DNA from 2 places in the Ramlibacter sp. bp-362 genome. Region 2 is predicted to be linked to the other one. Evidence: riboswitches for the same ligand, from Rfam matches in the RefSeq annotation. Region 2 holds a riboswitch; the other holds the start of a gene.
The links. Region 2 has a riboswitch for S-adenosylhomocysteine ahead of ahcY (adenosylhomocysteinase). Riboswitches for the same ligand answer to the same signal wherever they lie in the genome.

Region 1: it holds a riboswitch for S-adenosylhomocysteine, as region 2 does, so the genes downstream of both, metH (methionine synthase) here and ahcY (adenosylhomocysteinase) in region 2, are expected to answer to the same signal.

Annotation. Positions count from the first base shown of each region.
Region 1 is NZ_JBUDXE010000002.1:351,968-359,581, reverse strand. Features, by position in the region: gene metH (methionine synthase) at 1-2,560, opposite strand, end outside; S-adenosyl-L-homocysteine riboswitch at 2,580-2,652, opposite strand; gene ACY0MJ_RS04190 (Lrp/AsnC family transcriptional regulator) at 2,688-3,137, opposite strand; gene ACY0MJ_RS04185 (homocysteine S-methyltransferase family protein) at 3,324-4,370, opposite strand; gene recQ (DNA helicase RecQ) at 4,429-6,282, shown strand; gene ACY0MJ_RS04175 (ATP-binding protein) at 6,334-7,614, opposite strand, start outside.
Region 2 is NZ_JBUDXE010000020.1:12,544-20,157, reverse strand. Features, by position in the region: gene ligD (non-homologous end-joining DNA ligase) at 1-510, shown strand, start outside; gene ACY0MJ_RS20280 (MFS transporter) at 539-1,984, shown strand; gene ACY0MJ_RS20275 (hypothetical protein) at 2,128-2,799, shown strand; gene ACY0MJ_RS20270 (ATP-dependent DNA ligase) at 2,842-3,918, opposite strand; partial or broken gene ACY0MJ_RS20265 (6-hydroxy-3-succinoylpyridine hydroxylase) at 4,324-4,432, opposite strand; S-adenosyl-L-homocysteine riboswitch at 4,653-4,725, shown strand; gene ahcY (adenosylhomocysteinase) at 4,788-6,221, shown strand; gene ACY0MJ_RS20255 (TlyA family RNA methyltransferase) at 6,328-7,071, shown strand; gene metF (methylenetetrahydrofolate reductase [NAD(P)H]) at 7,068-7,614, shown strand, end outside.

The sequences.
Region 1 (7,614 bases), on a different contig from region 2:
TGCTGTCGGTCAGCTCCATGCCGATCTCCTCCGGCTGCAGCAGCGCGAACATGTCGCGCTTCACGCTGTGGTCCGGGCAGGCCGGATAGCCCGGCGCGGGCCGGATGCCGCGGTACTTCTCGCCGATCAGCGCCTCGTTCGACAGGTCCTCGTCGGCCGCGTAGCCCCACAGGTCCTTGCGCACGCGCTCGTGCAGCGCCTCGGCCAGCGCCTCGGCCAGCCGGTCGGCCAGCGCCTTCAGCGTGATGGCCGAATAGTCGTCGAGGTCGTCCAGGAAGTACTGCACCTTCTTGTCCACGCCGATGCCGGCGGTGACGGCGAAGGCGCCGACGTAGTCCGGCGCCACGCCCTTGGGCGCGACGAAGTCGGCGAGGCAGCGGCTCGGACGCATGACGCCGTCGATCACCTGCTTCTCGGTCTGCTGGCGCAGGCCGTACCAGGTCAGCACAGGCTGCGTTCGGCTTTCGTCGGCGTAGAGCTGGATGTCGTCGTCGTTCACCGTGTTGGCCGGCCAGAAGCCCATGACGGCGTTGGCGGTGAGCCAGCGGCCCTCGATGAGGCGCTTGAGCATGCGCTGGCCATCGGAGAACACGCGCACGGCTTCGCCGCCCACGACCTCGTCCTTCAGGATCTCGGGGAAGCGGCCCGCGAGGTCCCAGGTCTGGAAGAACGGGCCCCAGTCGATGTAGCGGGCCAGCTCGGAGAGGTCGTAGTTCCTGAACACGCGCCGGCCGATGAACTTGGGCTTGGGCGGCACGTAGTTCGTCCAGTCCACCGGCGTCTTGTTGGCGCGCGCCTTGGCCAGCGGCCACAGGGGCACCTGCTTCTTGGTCGCGTGCAGCTGCCGCACCTTCTCGTAGTCGGCGTTGACCTCGGCGATGTACTTCGCCGCCTGGTCGGACAGCAGGCTCTGCGCGACGCTGACGCTGCGCGAGGCGTCCGGCACGTACACGACCGGGCCTTCGTACTTCGGCGCGATCTTCACGGCCGTGTGCACGCGGCTGCAGGTCGCGCCGCCGATCAGCAGCGGGATCTTCTTCACGCGGAAGTAGTCGTCCTTCTGCATCTCGCCGGCGACGTACTGCATCTCCTCCAGCGAGGGCGTGATCAGCCCCGAGAGGCCGACGATGTCCGCGCCCTCGACCTTGGCCTTCGCCAGGATCTCGTGGCAGGGCACCATCACGCCCATGTTGACCACCTCGAAGTTGTTGCACTGGAGCACGACGGTCACGATGTTCTTGCCGATGTCGTGCACGTCGCCCTTCACGGTGGCGATGACGATCTTGCCCTTGGCGCGGACGTCCTCGCCCGCCGCTTCCTGCGCCTTCTTCTCCGCCTCGATGTAGGGGATGAGGTGCGCCACGGCCTGCTTCATCACGCGGGCGGACTTCACCACCTGCGGCAGGAACATCTTGCCGGCGCCGAACAGGTCGCCCACGATGTTCATGCCGTCCATCAGCGGCCCTTCGATCACGTGCAGCGGCCGCCCGCCCGAGGCGAGCACCTTCTGGTACATCTCCTCCGTGTCGGGGACGATGTGGTCGGTGATGCCGTGCACCAGCGCGTGCGCGAGGCGCTGCTCCACCGGCTGCTGGCGCCACTCGTTCTTCTTGCCCTCGTCCTTCGCGGCGCCCTTGGCCTGCTCGGCGATCTCCACCAGGCGCTCGCCGGCGTCGGGGCGACGGTTCAGCACGACGTCTTCCACGCGCTCGCGCAGCACCGGCTCGACCTCGTCGTACACGCCGACCATGCCGGCGTTGACGATGCCCATGTCCATGCCCGCCTTGATCGCGTGGTACAGGAACACCGTGTGGATCGCCTCGCGCACCGGGTCGTTGCCGCGGAAGGAGAAGCTGACGTTGGAGACGCCGCCGGACACCTTGGCGCCCGGCAGGTTCTGCTTGATCCACTTCGTGGCCTCGATGAAGTCCACGGCGTAGTTGTTGTGCTCCTCGATGCCGGTGGCGATCGCGAAGATGTTGGGGTCGAAGATCACGTCTTCCGGCGGGAAGCCGACCTCGTCCACCAGGATGCGGTAGGCGCGGGCGCAGATGTCGATCTTGCGTTGGTAGGTATCCGCCTGGCCCTGCTCGTCGAAGGCCATCACCACGGCCGCGGCGCCATAGCGCTTGACCAGCGTGGCCTGCCGCTTGAACTCGGCCTCGCCCTCCTTCATGGAAATCGAGTTGACGATGCCCTTGCCCTGGATGCAGCGCAGGCCGGCCTCGATCACCTCCCACTTGGAGGAGTCGATCATGATCGGCACGCGGGCGATGTCGGGCTCGCTGGCGATCAGGTTGAGGAAGCGCACCATGGCGGCCTTGCTGTCCAGCATGGCCTCGTCCATGTTCACGTCGATCACCTGGGCGCCGTTCTCGACCTGCTGCCGCGCCACGGCCAGCGCCTCCTCGAACTGGCCCGCGAGGATCATGCGGGCGAAGGCCTTGGAGCCGGTGACATTGGTGCGTTCGCCGATGTTGACGAACAAGCTGCCCGCGCCGATGTCCACCGGCTCGAGGCCGGCGAGTTTCATGGGGGGAACGGAGGTCTGCTCTGGCATTCACTCACCTCGGGTTGGTCCAAAGTGAGCGCGGTTGGGGTCCATCTCAAGCCTGACCATGGCTGTGCATGGCTGCAGCGCTCCTTGAGCAGGGGGTGATTTTAGCCTGTGGCGAACCCCACCGCACCTAAAGCGGCAAATCGGCTTTCTTCAGCGTGCGCAGCACGAAGCTCGACATGCTGTGCCGGATGCCCTTGATCTTGTAGAGCCGTTCGCGCAGCAGCCGCTCGTAGTCGCGCGTGTCCTTCACCGCCACGCGCAGCAGGTAGTCGTACTCGCCGGAGACGAGATAGGCCTCGATCACCTCGGGGATCGCCGCCAGCGTCTCGCCGAACTTCTCCAGCGTGTTGTCGGAGTGGCTGTCCAGCGTCACCTGGACCATCACCGTGTCGTTGAGCCCCAGCGCCTGCGGGTTCAGCCGGACGGTGTAGCCCTCGATCACGCCGGCGAGCTCCATCTTCTTGATGCGCTCCCAGCAGGGCGAGGCGCTCAGGCCCACGGCCTGGCCGACCTGCTGCAGGCTGGCGCGGGCGTCCTGCTGCAGGACCTTGAGGATTTTCCGGTCGATGGCGTCCATGGCGTCCGATTATCGGAGCAGGATACCAAGAACAGAAGGTTTTCCTGGAATCGCCTGGATGCCGCAGAAAGATCAGCAAGACTTTCCGGGCGCTCGCAGGCACAGTGGAGGCTGTAGGGCGAGGCTTACCAGCCGAAGCCCGCGGCAAGGGGCCGGTGGGTTACCGCCCGCCGGCCACCCTGGTTCTCAGGCCGCTTCCTTGTAGAAGAAGTCGCGCTTCACGCTGCGCGCCGCCAGCGGCTCCACCTGCTCGCGGATGGCCGCGATGTGCTCCGGCGTCGTGCCGCAGCAGCCCCCCACGATGTTGACCAGCCCGTCCGCCGCGAACTCGCGCAGCAGGCGCGAGGTGTCCTCGGGCTTCTCGTCGAAGCCCGTTTCGCTCATGGGGTTGGGCAGGCCGGCGTTCGGGTAGCAGCTGATGAAGGTGTCGGGCGCGATGCGGTTCAGCTCCTGGATGTAGGGGCGCATCAGCGCCGCGCCCAGCGCGCAGTTCAGGCCGACGGCCAGCGGACGCGCGTGGCGCACGCTGTACCAGAAGGCGCTGACGGTCTGGCCGCTCAGGATGCGGCCCGACGCGTCGGTCACCGTGCCGCTGATGACCACCGGCAGGCGCTCGCCCGTGGCGGCGAACACTTCCTCGATCGCGAACAGCGCCGCCTTGGCGTTGAGCGTGTCGAAGATGGTCTCGACCAGCAGCAGGTCCACGCCGCCTTCCAGCAGCCCTTCGACCTGCTCGTGGTAGGCCGCGCGCAGCGTCTCGAAGTCCACGTTGCGGGCGCCCGGGTCGTTCACGTCCGGGCTGATGCTGGCCGTGCGCGGCGTCGGGCCCAGGGCGCCGGCGACGAAGCGCGGCTTCTCGGGCGTCGCGAACTTGTCGGCGGCCACCCGCGCCAGCTTCGCCGCGGCCAGGTTCATCTCGCGCGCCAGCGGCGCCAGGCCGTAGTCGTCCTGGGCGATCGCATTGGCGCCGAAGGTGTTGGTCTCGATGATGTCGGCGCCGGCCGCGAGGTAGCCCTCGTGGATGTCGCGCACCACGTCGGGCCGGGTCAGCACCAGCAGGTCGCTGTTGTTCTTCAGGTCCTTGGGGTGCTCGCGGAGCCGTTCGCCGCGAAAATCCGCCTCCGACAGCTTGAAACGCTGGATCATGGTGCCCATGGCGCCGTCCAGCACCAGGATGCGCTGCTCCAGCAGGCCCGGCAGGGCCTGTCCACGGGTATAGATCACAGGTTTCATGGTCGGCTGATTTTAGGGACAAGGCGTTGAGCACGGGCCATCCGGGACAATCGGCCCCTTGTCACCCGCACTTTCCATCCTCAAGGACGTCTTCGGCTATGCCGCCTTCCGCGGCGCCCAGGCCGAGATCGTCGACCACGTCATCGCCGGCGGCGATGCGCTGGTGCTCATGCCCACCGGCGGCGGCAAGTCGCTGTGCTACCAGGTGCCGGCGCTCGCGCGCCAGCAGGCCGGCCAGGGCACCACCATCGTCGTGTCGCCCCTGATCGCGCTGATGCACGACCAGGTGGGCGCCCTGCACGAGCTCGGCGTGCAGGCCGCCTTCCTCAACTCCACGCTCACGGGCGAGGAGGCCAACGCCGTCGAGCGGCGCCTCGCCCGCGGCGAGCTGACGCTGCTCTACGCCGCGCCGGAACGCGTGACCACGCCGCGCTTCCTGGCGCAGCTCGACGCGCTGCACGAGGCCGGCAAGCTGTCGCTCTTCGCCATCGACGAGGCGCATTGCGTCAGCCAGTGGGGCCACGACTTCCGGCCCGAGTACCGCGCGCTCGCGATCCTGCACGCGCGCTACGCCGGCGTGCCGCGCATCGCGCTCACGGCCACGGCGGACGCGACCACCCGCGCCGACATCGTGCAGCACCTGCAGCTGGAGCGGGCGCGCACCTTCATCAGCAGCTTCGACCGGCCCAACATCCGCTACACGATCGCCGAGAAGAAGGACGCCACGCTGCAGCTGCTGCGCTTCATCGAGCGCGAGCACGCGGGCGAGTCGGGCATCGTCTACTGCCAGTCGCGCAAGCGCGTGGAGGAGATCGCCGAGGTCCTTTGCAAGGAAGGCATGGACGCCCTGCCCTACCACGCGGGGCTGGACGCCGACGTGCGCCAGCGCCACCAGGACCGGTTCCTGCGCGAGGACGGCATCGTGATGACGGCCACCATCGCCTTCGGCATGGGCATCGACAAGCCGGACGTGCGCTTCGTCGCCCACCTCGACCTGCCCAAGAACATCGAGGGCTACTACCAGGAGACCGGACGCGCCGGCCGCGACGGCCTGCCTTCCGACGCCTGGATGGCCTACGGCCTGCAGGACGTCGTGAACCAGCGCCGCATGATCGACGAGAGCCCCGCGCCCGACGAGTTCAAGCAGGTGCTGCGCGGCAAGCTCGACGCCCTGCTGGCGCTGGCCGAGGCGACGGACTGCCGGCGCGTGCGGCTGCTGGCCTATTTCGGCGAGGCGTCCGAACCCTGCGGCAACTGCGACAACTGCCTGCACCCGCCGGCCATGTGGGACGGCACGGAAGCCGCGCGCATGCTGCTGTCCACGATCTACCGCGTGCAGCAGGCCAACGGCCTGCACTTCGGCGCCGGGCACATCATGGACGTCCTGCGCGGAAAGGTGACCGACAAGGTGAACCAGTTCGGGCACCAGCGTCTCTCCACCTTCGGCATCGGCGCGGCGTTCTCGGAGCAGCAGCTGCGCGGGGTGCTGCGCCAGCTGATCGCCACCGGCGCGCTGGCGGTGGACGCGTCGGCGTTCAACACGCTGCACCTCACCGCGGATTCGCGCGCGGTGCTGCGCGGCGAGCGCCAGGTGCTGCTGCGCGAATCGGTCGGCCTGCCGCCGGGGCGCTCGCGCAAGCGCGAGCGCGGCGAGAAGGCGACGCCCGCGGTGGCCGCGGCGCTGGACTCGCAGGCGCAGCAGCGCTTCGCGGTGCTGAAGGCCTGGCGGGCGGAGGTGGCGAAGGCGCACAACCTGCCGGCCTACGTGATCTTCCACGACAGTACGCTGGCGGCGATCGCGGCCCTGGATCCGCGGTCGGTGCGGGAGCTGGAGGGGGTGAGCGGGATCGGGGCGGCGAAGCTGGAGAAGTACGGGGCGGGGGTCGTCGACGTGTTGCAGGCGATGGCGTGAAGACGGTGGGGTTCGCGTTCGCTCACCTGCCGGCGGCGCGCCGCCGCCACCCTACGTGAAGCCGATACTCCGCGCCTCCCGCACCTCCGGCTTGATCCGGTGCTCCGCCTCCAGCTGCTCCAGGAATTCCTCCGGCGTGATCTGCGCCGCCAGGATGTCCACCTGCCGCTTCACCGCGGCGAAGTCCCCCGGGCACAGCTGGTCCAGCTTCGCCAGCCGCGCGACGGCTTCCGCACTCAGCGCCGCCGCATCCCCGCCCAGCGCCTCGGTCACGAACATCTTCTCCCGCTGCGCCGCCGTCAGCGGCTTGAAGCGGATCTTGAAGGCGAAGCGCCGCAGCGCCGCCTGGTCGATGCGGTCCATCAGGTTGGTGGTGCAGATGAAGATGCCGGCGAAGCGCTCCATGCCCTGCAGCATCTCGTTGACTTCCGTCACCTCGTAGGTGCGCTGGGCGCCGCGGCGGTCCTGCAGGAAGCTGTCGGCCTCGTCCAGCAGCAGCACCGCCTTCTCGGCCTCGGCCTCGCGGAACATCGCCGCCATGTTCTGTTCGGTCTCGCCTACGAACTTGCTCATGAGGTCGCTCGCCTGCTTGACCAATAGCGGCCGGTCGAGGCTGCGGGCGATGTGCTCGGCCAGCGCCGTCTTGCCCGTGCCGGGCGCGCCGTAGAAGCACAGCGTGCCGTGGCCGCGGGCCTTCAGCGCCTCGACGATGCGCGGCACCTCGAAGCGCGATTCCACGTTGAGCATGTCCAGGTCGTAGGTCGTGACGCTGGGCCGGAGCGCGCCGTCGGAGCTGCGCGTGCCGAGCGCGCGGTCGGCGTTGCGCAGTTGACGCTCGATCAGTTCCTCGGCCGCGACGCCCTCGGCCGCCGCCAGCCCGGCGAAGCGCGCCGCCGTGCGGATCTGCGCCGGCGTGAGGCCCTTGCGCTCGGTCAGCTTGGCGACGAAGCCCGGCGAGACGTCCACCCCTTCCAGCGTCTTGCGCACCAGCCCTTCGCGGGCGCCTGGCGGCGGCGACTTCAGCTCCAGGTGGTAGGCGAAGCGCCGGCGGAAGGCCGGATCGATCTGCTCGATGCGGTTGGTGACCCAGATCGTGGGCACCGGGTTGGTCTCCAGGATCTGGTTCACCCAGGCCTTGCCGCTGACGCTGCCCGAAGGCGGCGCCACCACGTGCTCGGCGCGCGCCATCATCTGCGCCGCCTCGCTGGAGATCGGCGGGAACACGTCCTCCACCTCGTCGAACAGCAGCGCCGCCTGGGCGCTGCCCTTGAGGAACACCTGCGCGATCTGCAGCGAACGGTAGCGGTCGCGGCCCGACAGCGAATTGCCGTC
Region 2 (7,614 bases):
TACTCGGTGCGGCCGAAGCCCGATGCGCGGGTGTCGGCGCCGGTCAGCTGGAAGGAGCTGGACGCCTGCGATCCGGCGGACTTCACGCTGCACACGATGCCCAAGCGCTTCCGGAAGATCGGCGACCCGCACGCGGGCATCGATGCGCACCCCTGTTCGCTGGAGCCGCTGCTGGAGCTGTCGCGCCGGCAGGAAGCCGAAGGGCAGGGCGATGCGCCCTGGCCGCCGCACTACCGCAAGGCGGCAGGCGAGCCGAGGCGGGCGCCGCCCTCGACGGCGGCGCGCCAGAAGAAGCCGCTGATCGAGGTGGCGCGCGCCGACCGCGAAGCCGAGGCGGTCGCGGCGGCGGAAGCGTGGAAGGCGAAGCACCCGAAGGCCGCGGCGCACCTCGAACCCGCCGACGTGCTGGTGGACCGCATGCGGGGGAGTTCGTCGCTGTGGTACCGCGTGCGCATCAACCTGGAGCACGTGCCGGCGCGGTTGCGGCCGAAGGGCGAGAAGCCGAAATAGCGGACAGCGGGGTTCGTATCATCCCCCGATGCAGGAACAACAAGCGGCCCCGCGCGGCGACATCCCCGCGCGCCTGGACCGGCTGCCCTGGTCCGCCTGGCACTGGCGCGTCGTGCTCGCGCTGGGCATCGCCTGGATCCTGGACGGCCTGGAAGTCACCATCGTCGGCTCCGTCGCCAGCGTGCTGGAACGTCCCGATACGCTGGGGCTCACGGCCACCCAGGTCGGCTGGACCGGTTCGCTCTACGTCGGCGGCGCCGTGCTGGGCGCGCTGTTCTTCGGCCGCCTCGCCGACCGGCTGGGGCGCAAGCGCCTGTTCCTGCTGACGCTCGCCGTCTACATGGTGGCGACGGTGGCCACGGCCCTGTCGGTCGGCTTCACCAGCTTCGCGCTGTGCCGCTTCCTCACCGGGATCGGCATCGGCGGCGAGTACGCGGCGATCAATTCCGCCATCGACGAACTGATCCCGGCGCGCGTGCGCGGCCGCGTCAGCCTGGCCATCAACGGCAGCTTCTGGGTCGGCGCGGCGCTCGGCGCGCTGCTGAGCCTGGTGCTGCTGGACGCGCAGGTCCTCGGGCCGGAGCTGGGGTGGCGCGCCGGTTTCCTGCTCGGCGCCGTGCTGGCCCTGGCCATCCTGGTCGTGCGCCGCCACGTGCCCGAGAGCCCGCGCTGGCTGGTGGCGCACGGCCGCGCCGAAGAGGCGGAGCGCATCGTGGCCGCCATCGAGGCGCGCGTGGAGGCACAGCACGGCGCGCTGCCGGAGCCGGCCTGCGCCGCGCGGCCCGGCTTCCGGCGCCCGCACGTGCCGACGATGCGCGAGGTCGCGCACGTGCTGCTGCGCCGCTACCCCAAGCGCAGCGCCGTCGTGCTGGCGCTGATGATCTCCCAGGCCTTCTTCTACAACGCGATCTTCTTCACCTACGCGCTGGTGCTCACGCGCTTCTACGGCGTGGCGGCGGAGCAGGTGGGGCTGTTCATCCTGCCCTTCGCGCTGGGCAACTTCCTCGGGCCGCTGCTGCTGGGCCCGCTGTTCGACCACTGGGGACGGCGGCAGATGATCGCCGCGACCTATGCGCTCTCGGGCGTGACGCTCGCGCTCACCGGCGTGGGCTTCGTGCAGGGGTGGCTGGACGCAACGACGATGACGCTGTGCTGGTCGGCCGTGTTCTTCCTCGCCTCGGCGGCCGCCAGTTCCGCGTACCTGACCGTGAGCGAGGTGTTCCCGCTGGAGATGCGGGCGCTGGCGATCTCGATCTTCTACGCGGTCGGCACCGGCGTCGGCGGCTTTGCGGCGCCGGCGCTGTTCGGCGCGCTGATCGCGAGCGGCAGCCGCGCGAACGTGTTCGCCGGCTACCTGCTCGGCGCGGTGCTGGTGGTGATCGCCGCGGCCATCGCCTGGCGCTGGGCCGTCGCCGCGGAACGCCGCTCGCTGGAGGACATCGCGCCGCCGCTGGCGGACCACCCGGTGCCCTGATCAGAGGCCGGATCCGACCCGGAGTGTCGGATGAGGCACGGGTGGGCCCGTAGGAAAAGGCCGTCGACCGTTCCGTCCCGCAACCGACACCTCCGGCCGCGCAGGCCCCCAAACATTGGTCATCCAACCTAGGAGCATGACCCATGAACAAATCCAAACTCGGCCTCATCGCTGCTGCAGTCTTCGCCGTCTCCGGCGGCTCGGTCCTGGCGCAAACCGGCAACACGGCCACGAGCGGCACCAGCACGCTGTCCACCCAGTCGGTGGCCCCCAGTGCGAGCACCTCGGTCGACACCGACGCGACCTTCCGGGCCCTGCCGCACAGCACCGTGACCATCAGCCCCAGCGGCACGACCAACCAGACCACGTCGGCCACGCAGAACACCGCGACGACGAGCAACACCCAGGTGGGCGACAGCGGTAGCACGACCGGCACGGCCGGCAGCACCACCAGCACCACCGCCGCCCAGTCGGTGGCTCCCACGGCCAGCACGTCGGTGGACACGGATGCCACGTTCAGGGCGCTGCCGCACAGCAACGTCGTCATCAGCCCGAGCGGGACGACCAACCAGACCACGTCGGCCACGCAGAACACCGCCACGACGAGCAACACCACGGCAGGCGCCAGCGGGTCCGGCAGCACGACCACGACCCTCGGCGGCGTTGCCGCTGCGGGCGCAGGCGCCGGCGGCAACGCCGCGATCAGCGCCGGCTCCGTCGCCAGCCAGATCAATGCGGACGGCCCGGGCAAGCACGGCAAGGGCAAGGCCAAGGGCCACGACAAGGACAACAAGGGCAGGAAGAACGTCGACTGAGCGCAGGACCGGCAACAAGGGGCTTCGGCCCCTTTTTCCGCTTCAGGCCCCGAACACCTTCGCCAGCTCGAACGGGGTCGTCACCTCCAGCTGGTCGTAGCGGCAGTCCTGGGGCGGCTTGTCGGGACGCCAGCGCAGGAACACGGCGGCGTGGCGGAAGCGGTTGCCCTGCAGGTGGTCGTACTTGACCTCGCAGACGCGCTCGGGCCGCAGCGGCTCCCAGCTCAGGTCCTTGCCGCCGCTCCAGCGGCTCTGCGCGCCGGGCATGCGCTGCGCATCGCCGACGCTGGCGCCGGCCCATTCGCGCCAGGGGTGGTTCTCCAGCGCGCCCTTGCGCAGCGGCTCCAGCTCCTTCGCCAGCTCCTGCCGCATCGCCATCGTGAAGGACGAGGTCACGCCGACGTGCTGCAGCACGCCGCCGTCGTCGTAGAGGCCCAGCAGCAGCGAGCCGACGGCGTCGTCGCGGTCCTTGTACCAGCGGAAGCCGGCGACCACGCAGTCGGCGCTGCGCACGTGCTTGATCTTGAGCATCGCCCGCTTGCCCGGCTGGTAGGTCGCGGACTCCAGCTTGGCGATCACGCCGTCGAGTCCGGCGCCCTCGAACTCCTGCAGCCATTTCTCCGCCTCGGCGCGGTCGCGCGTGACGGGCGTCAGGTGCAGCGGCGGCTTGGCCTGCCCGAGCAGCCGCTCCAGCCGCGTTCGCCGCTCGCCCTGCGTCAGCGCCATGGTCGACTTGCCGCCCGCGGCCAGCAGGTCGAAGGCGACGAAGCTGGCGGGCGTCTCCTTGGAGAGCTTCGCCACGCGCGACGCGGCGGGATGCAGGCGCATCTGCAGCGCGTCGAAGTCCAGGCCCGAGGGCGTGGCGACGACGATCTCGCCATCGAGCACGCAGCCTTTCGGCAGCGCCTCGTGCAGGGCCTTCTCCAGCTCCGGGAAGTAGCGGTTGAGCGGCCGCAGGTCGCGGCTTTGCAGGTAGGTCTGCTCGGCGCCGCGGAAGACGAGGGCGCGGAAGCCGTCCCACTTGGGCTCGAACAGGAAGCCGGCCTCGGTGGGCAGCGCATCGGCGATCTTTGCGAGCATGGGCTCGATGGGGGGCGTGGGGGGTCCGGCGGCGGCCATGCGCGTTTGTAACGGTTCCCGGGCGCGCCGTGGGGCGGCGAGAGCACCAACGGCGAAGCGGAGCGGGTCGAAAACCTGCCGGGGCCAGAGATGGGCGTGGAACCTCTTGCGGGCTTCTCTTCCGTCACCAGCCTTCACCAACTCGCCGGCTTGGTGATCCTTGTGCCGGGAACGGGCGAGGGGAGCTGACTCTCCTGCAATGCAGCGAGGCGAATCGGCCGGACGAAGTCCGCGTACTGCTTCAACTGCGTGGACGTCTTGCGCACAGGTGCACCGGGCGTGATCAGCCCCAGCACCGATAGGTGTCTTGCCGTGTGTGGACCCGGGGATTCGCTGGAGATGGTTGCACCCGGGCGGTGAAGTACTTGATGGCGACCACCTGGTTCCGTTCGCTCAGCACCCTGCGAAACAGCACCTGGAGATCGAGCCACTTGTACGGGGTACCCTTGAGCAGCCCGTAGTAGAAGTTGAAGCCGTCGATGTAGACGATGGTCCGGAGCCGCTTCTCGTTCATTTCTCCGCCCCAAAAAGCAACGGCCCCGTGAGGGGCCGTGCGCCTGGCAGCCGAAGCCACCAGGGAAGTCGTGCCCGAAAGTTTACTGCAAACGGTACAGTGCTGCCGGCTCCAGCCCCAGCGACAGCTGACGGTACGAGCTGTATTTTTTCTCACCGGGAGAGCTCGGCATGACGGCGCCCGGGGAGGAGCGCGCGGGGGGCAATCGCTATAATTCGCCCCAACCGAGGAGCGTTGCAGCGTCCGCCCAGGACGCGAGGCTCGGCAATCCATTGCAACGACGCTCACCCACGCTGTCCGTGCGGTGAGACCTCCGGCGAGCGTGGGCCATCCACCATCAGATCCCGGAGCCACCATGAACGCCGTTCTCAAGCCCGTCCCCGCCCAGGACTGCGCCATCACCGACCTGTCGCTCGCCGACTGGGGCCGCAAGGAAATCCGCATTGCCGAGACCGAGATGCCCGGCCTCATGGCGATCCGCGAGGAGTTCGCGAAGAGCCAGCCGCTGAAGGGCGCCCGCATCACCGGCAGCCTGCACATGACGATCCAGACGGCCGTGCTGATCGAGACGCTGCAGGCGCTCGGCGCCCAGGTCCGCTGGGCCTCCTGCAACATCTTCTCCACCCAGGACCACGCCGCCGCCGCCATCGCCGCGGGCGGCACGCCCGTGTTCGCCAAGAAGGGCGAGTCGCTGGAGGAGTACTGGGACTACACGCACCGCATCTTCGACTTCGGCCCCAAGGGCAGCGAGGGCGAGGGCCCCAACATGATCCTGGACGACGGCGGCGACGCGACGCTGCTGATGCACCTGGGGCAGCGCTGCGAGAAGGACATCTCCCTGATCGACACGCACTCCTCCGAGGAAGAGCGCATCCTGCACGCGGCCATCCGCAAGAAGCTGGCCGAGGACCCGACCTGGTACAGCCGCAAGTCGGCGCAGATCATCGGCGTGACCGAGGAGACCACCACCGGCGTGCACCGCCTGCAGGACATGGCCAGGAAGGGCCTGCTGAAGTTCCGCGCGATCAACGTCAACGACTCGGTCACCAAGAGCAAGTTCGACAACCTCTACGGCTGCCGCGAGTCGCTGGTCGACGGCATCAAGCGCGCGACCGACGTGATGGTCGCCGGCAAGGTGGCCCTGGTGGCCGGCTACGGCGACGTGGGCAAGGGCTCGGCGCAGGCGCTGCGCGCGCTGTCGGCGCAGGTGTGGGTGACGGAGATCGACCCGATCAACGCGCTGCAGGCCGCCATGGAAGGCTACCGCGTGGTGACCATGGAGTACGCGGCCGACAAGGCCGACATCTTCGTGACCACGACGGGCAACCGCGACGTGATCCGCCACGAGCACATGGTGAAGATGAAGGACCAGGCGATCGTCTGCAACATCGGCCACTTCGACAACGAGATCGACGTCGCGTCGCTCGAGAAGTACCAGTGGGAGGAGATCAAGCCGCAGGTCGACCACATCATCTTCCCGGACGGCAAGCGCATCATCCTGCTGGCCAAGGGCCGCCTGGTGAACCTGGGCTGCGGCACCGGCCACCCGAGCTACGTGATGTCCTCGTCCTTCGCCAACCAGACGCTGGCGCAGATCGAGCTGTTCACGAAGCCCGGCGACTACGAAGTGGGCCAGGTCTACGTGCTGCCCAAGCTGCTGGACGAGAAGGTCGCGCGGCTGCAGCTTTCGAAGCTGGGCGCGCAGCTGACGGAATTGACGGACGCGCAGGCGGCGTACATCGGGGTGGACAAGGCCGGTCCGTACAAGCCCGACACGTATCGGTATTGACGGGGACCATGTCATTGCGGCCCTGAGCCGCAATCCACGGCGGCGCCTCGCCACGGTGGATCCCGGGTCAAGCCCGGGATGATAACATTCCTGACAGGCCTACGCCATGCGTGCCGACCAATTGCTCGTCGAACGCGGCCTTGCCGCCTCCCGCTCGCAGGCGCAGCGCCTCATCGCGGCTGGCGTGCAGTGGTTCGACGGCGCGGCCTGGAAGCGTGTCGCCAAGAACGGCGACGAGCTGCCGCAAGCCGCCCCGCTGGAACTGCTGGACGCGGCCGAGTCGCGCTACGTCTCGCGCGGCGGGCTGAAGCTGGAAGGCGCCCTGCGCGCGGCCGGGCTCGATGTCACCGGCTGGACCTGCCTCGACGTGGGCCAGTCCACCGGCGGCTTCACCGATTGCCTGCTGCAGCACGGCGCCGCGCGCGTGACGGGCGTGGACGTCGGCCACGGGCAGCTGCACGAGAGGCTGCGGCGCGATCCGCGCGTCATCGCCATCGAGAAGCTGAACGCCCGTGAACTCACGGCGCAGCAGGTCGGTGGCGACTTCGACCTGGTGACTGGCGACCTCTCCTTCATCTCGCTCACGCTCGTGCTGCCCGCGCTCGTCCCGCTGCTGAAGCCGGGCGGGCACCTGCTGATGCTCGCCAAGCCGCAGTTCGAACTGCAGCCGGCGCAGGTCGGCAAGGGCGGCCTCGTGCGCGACCCCGCGCTCCACCGGCAGGTGGAGCAGCGGCTGCGCGATTGCTGCGCGCCGCTCGGGCTGGCTGTCACCGGCTGGTTCGACAGCCCCATCGCGGGCGGCGACGGCAACCGCGAATTCTTCATCCATGCACAGCCGAGGAGCCACTGATGCTTCCCATCAGCCTGGAATTCTTCCCCCCGAAAACCCCGGAAGGCAGCGAGAAGCTGCGCGCGGCGCGCCAGCAGCTCTATGCGCTGAAACCGGAGTTCTGTTCCGTCACCTATGGCGCCGGCGGCTCGACCCATGCCGGCACCTTCGCCACCGTCGGCGAGATCCTCGCCGAGGGCGTGGACGCGGCGTCCCACTTCTCCTGCATCGGCGCCACGCGCTCGCGGGTGCGCGACCAGCTGGCGCAGCTGAAGTCCATGGGCGTGAAGCGCCTCGTCGCGCTGCGCGGGGACCTGCCCAGCGGCTACGGCATGGGCGGCGAGTTCCAGTACGCGAGCGAGCTGGTCGCCTTCATCCGCGAGGAGACCGGCGACGCCTTCCGCATCGAGGTGGCCTGCTATCCCGAGGTCCACCCGCAGGCGAAGTCGCCGCAGTCCGACCTGGACGCCTTCGTGCGCAAGGTGCGCGCGGGCGCCGATTCGGCGATCACGCAGTACTTCTACAACGCGGACTCCTACTTCCGCTTCGTCGACGAGGCGCGCA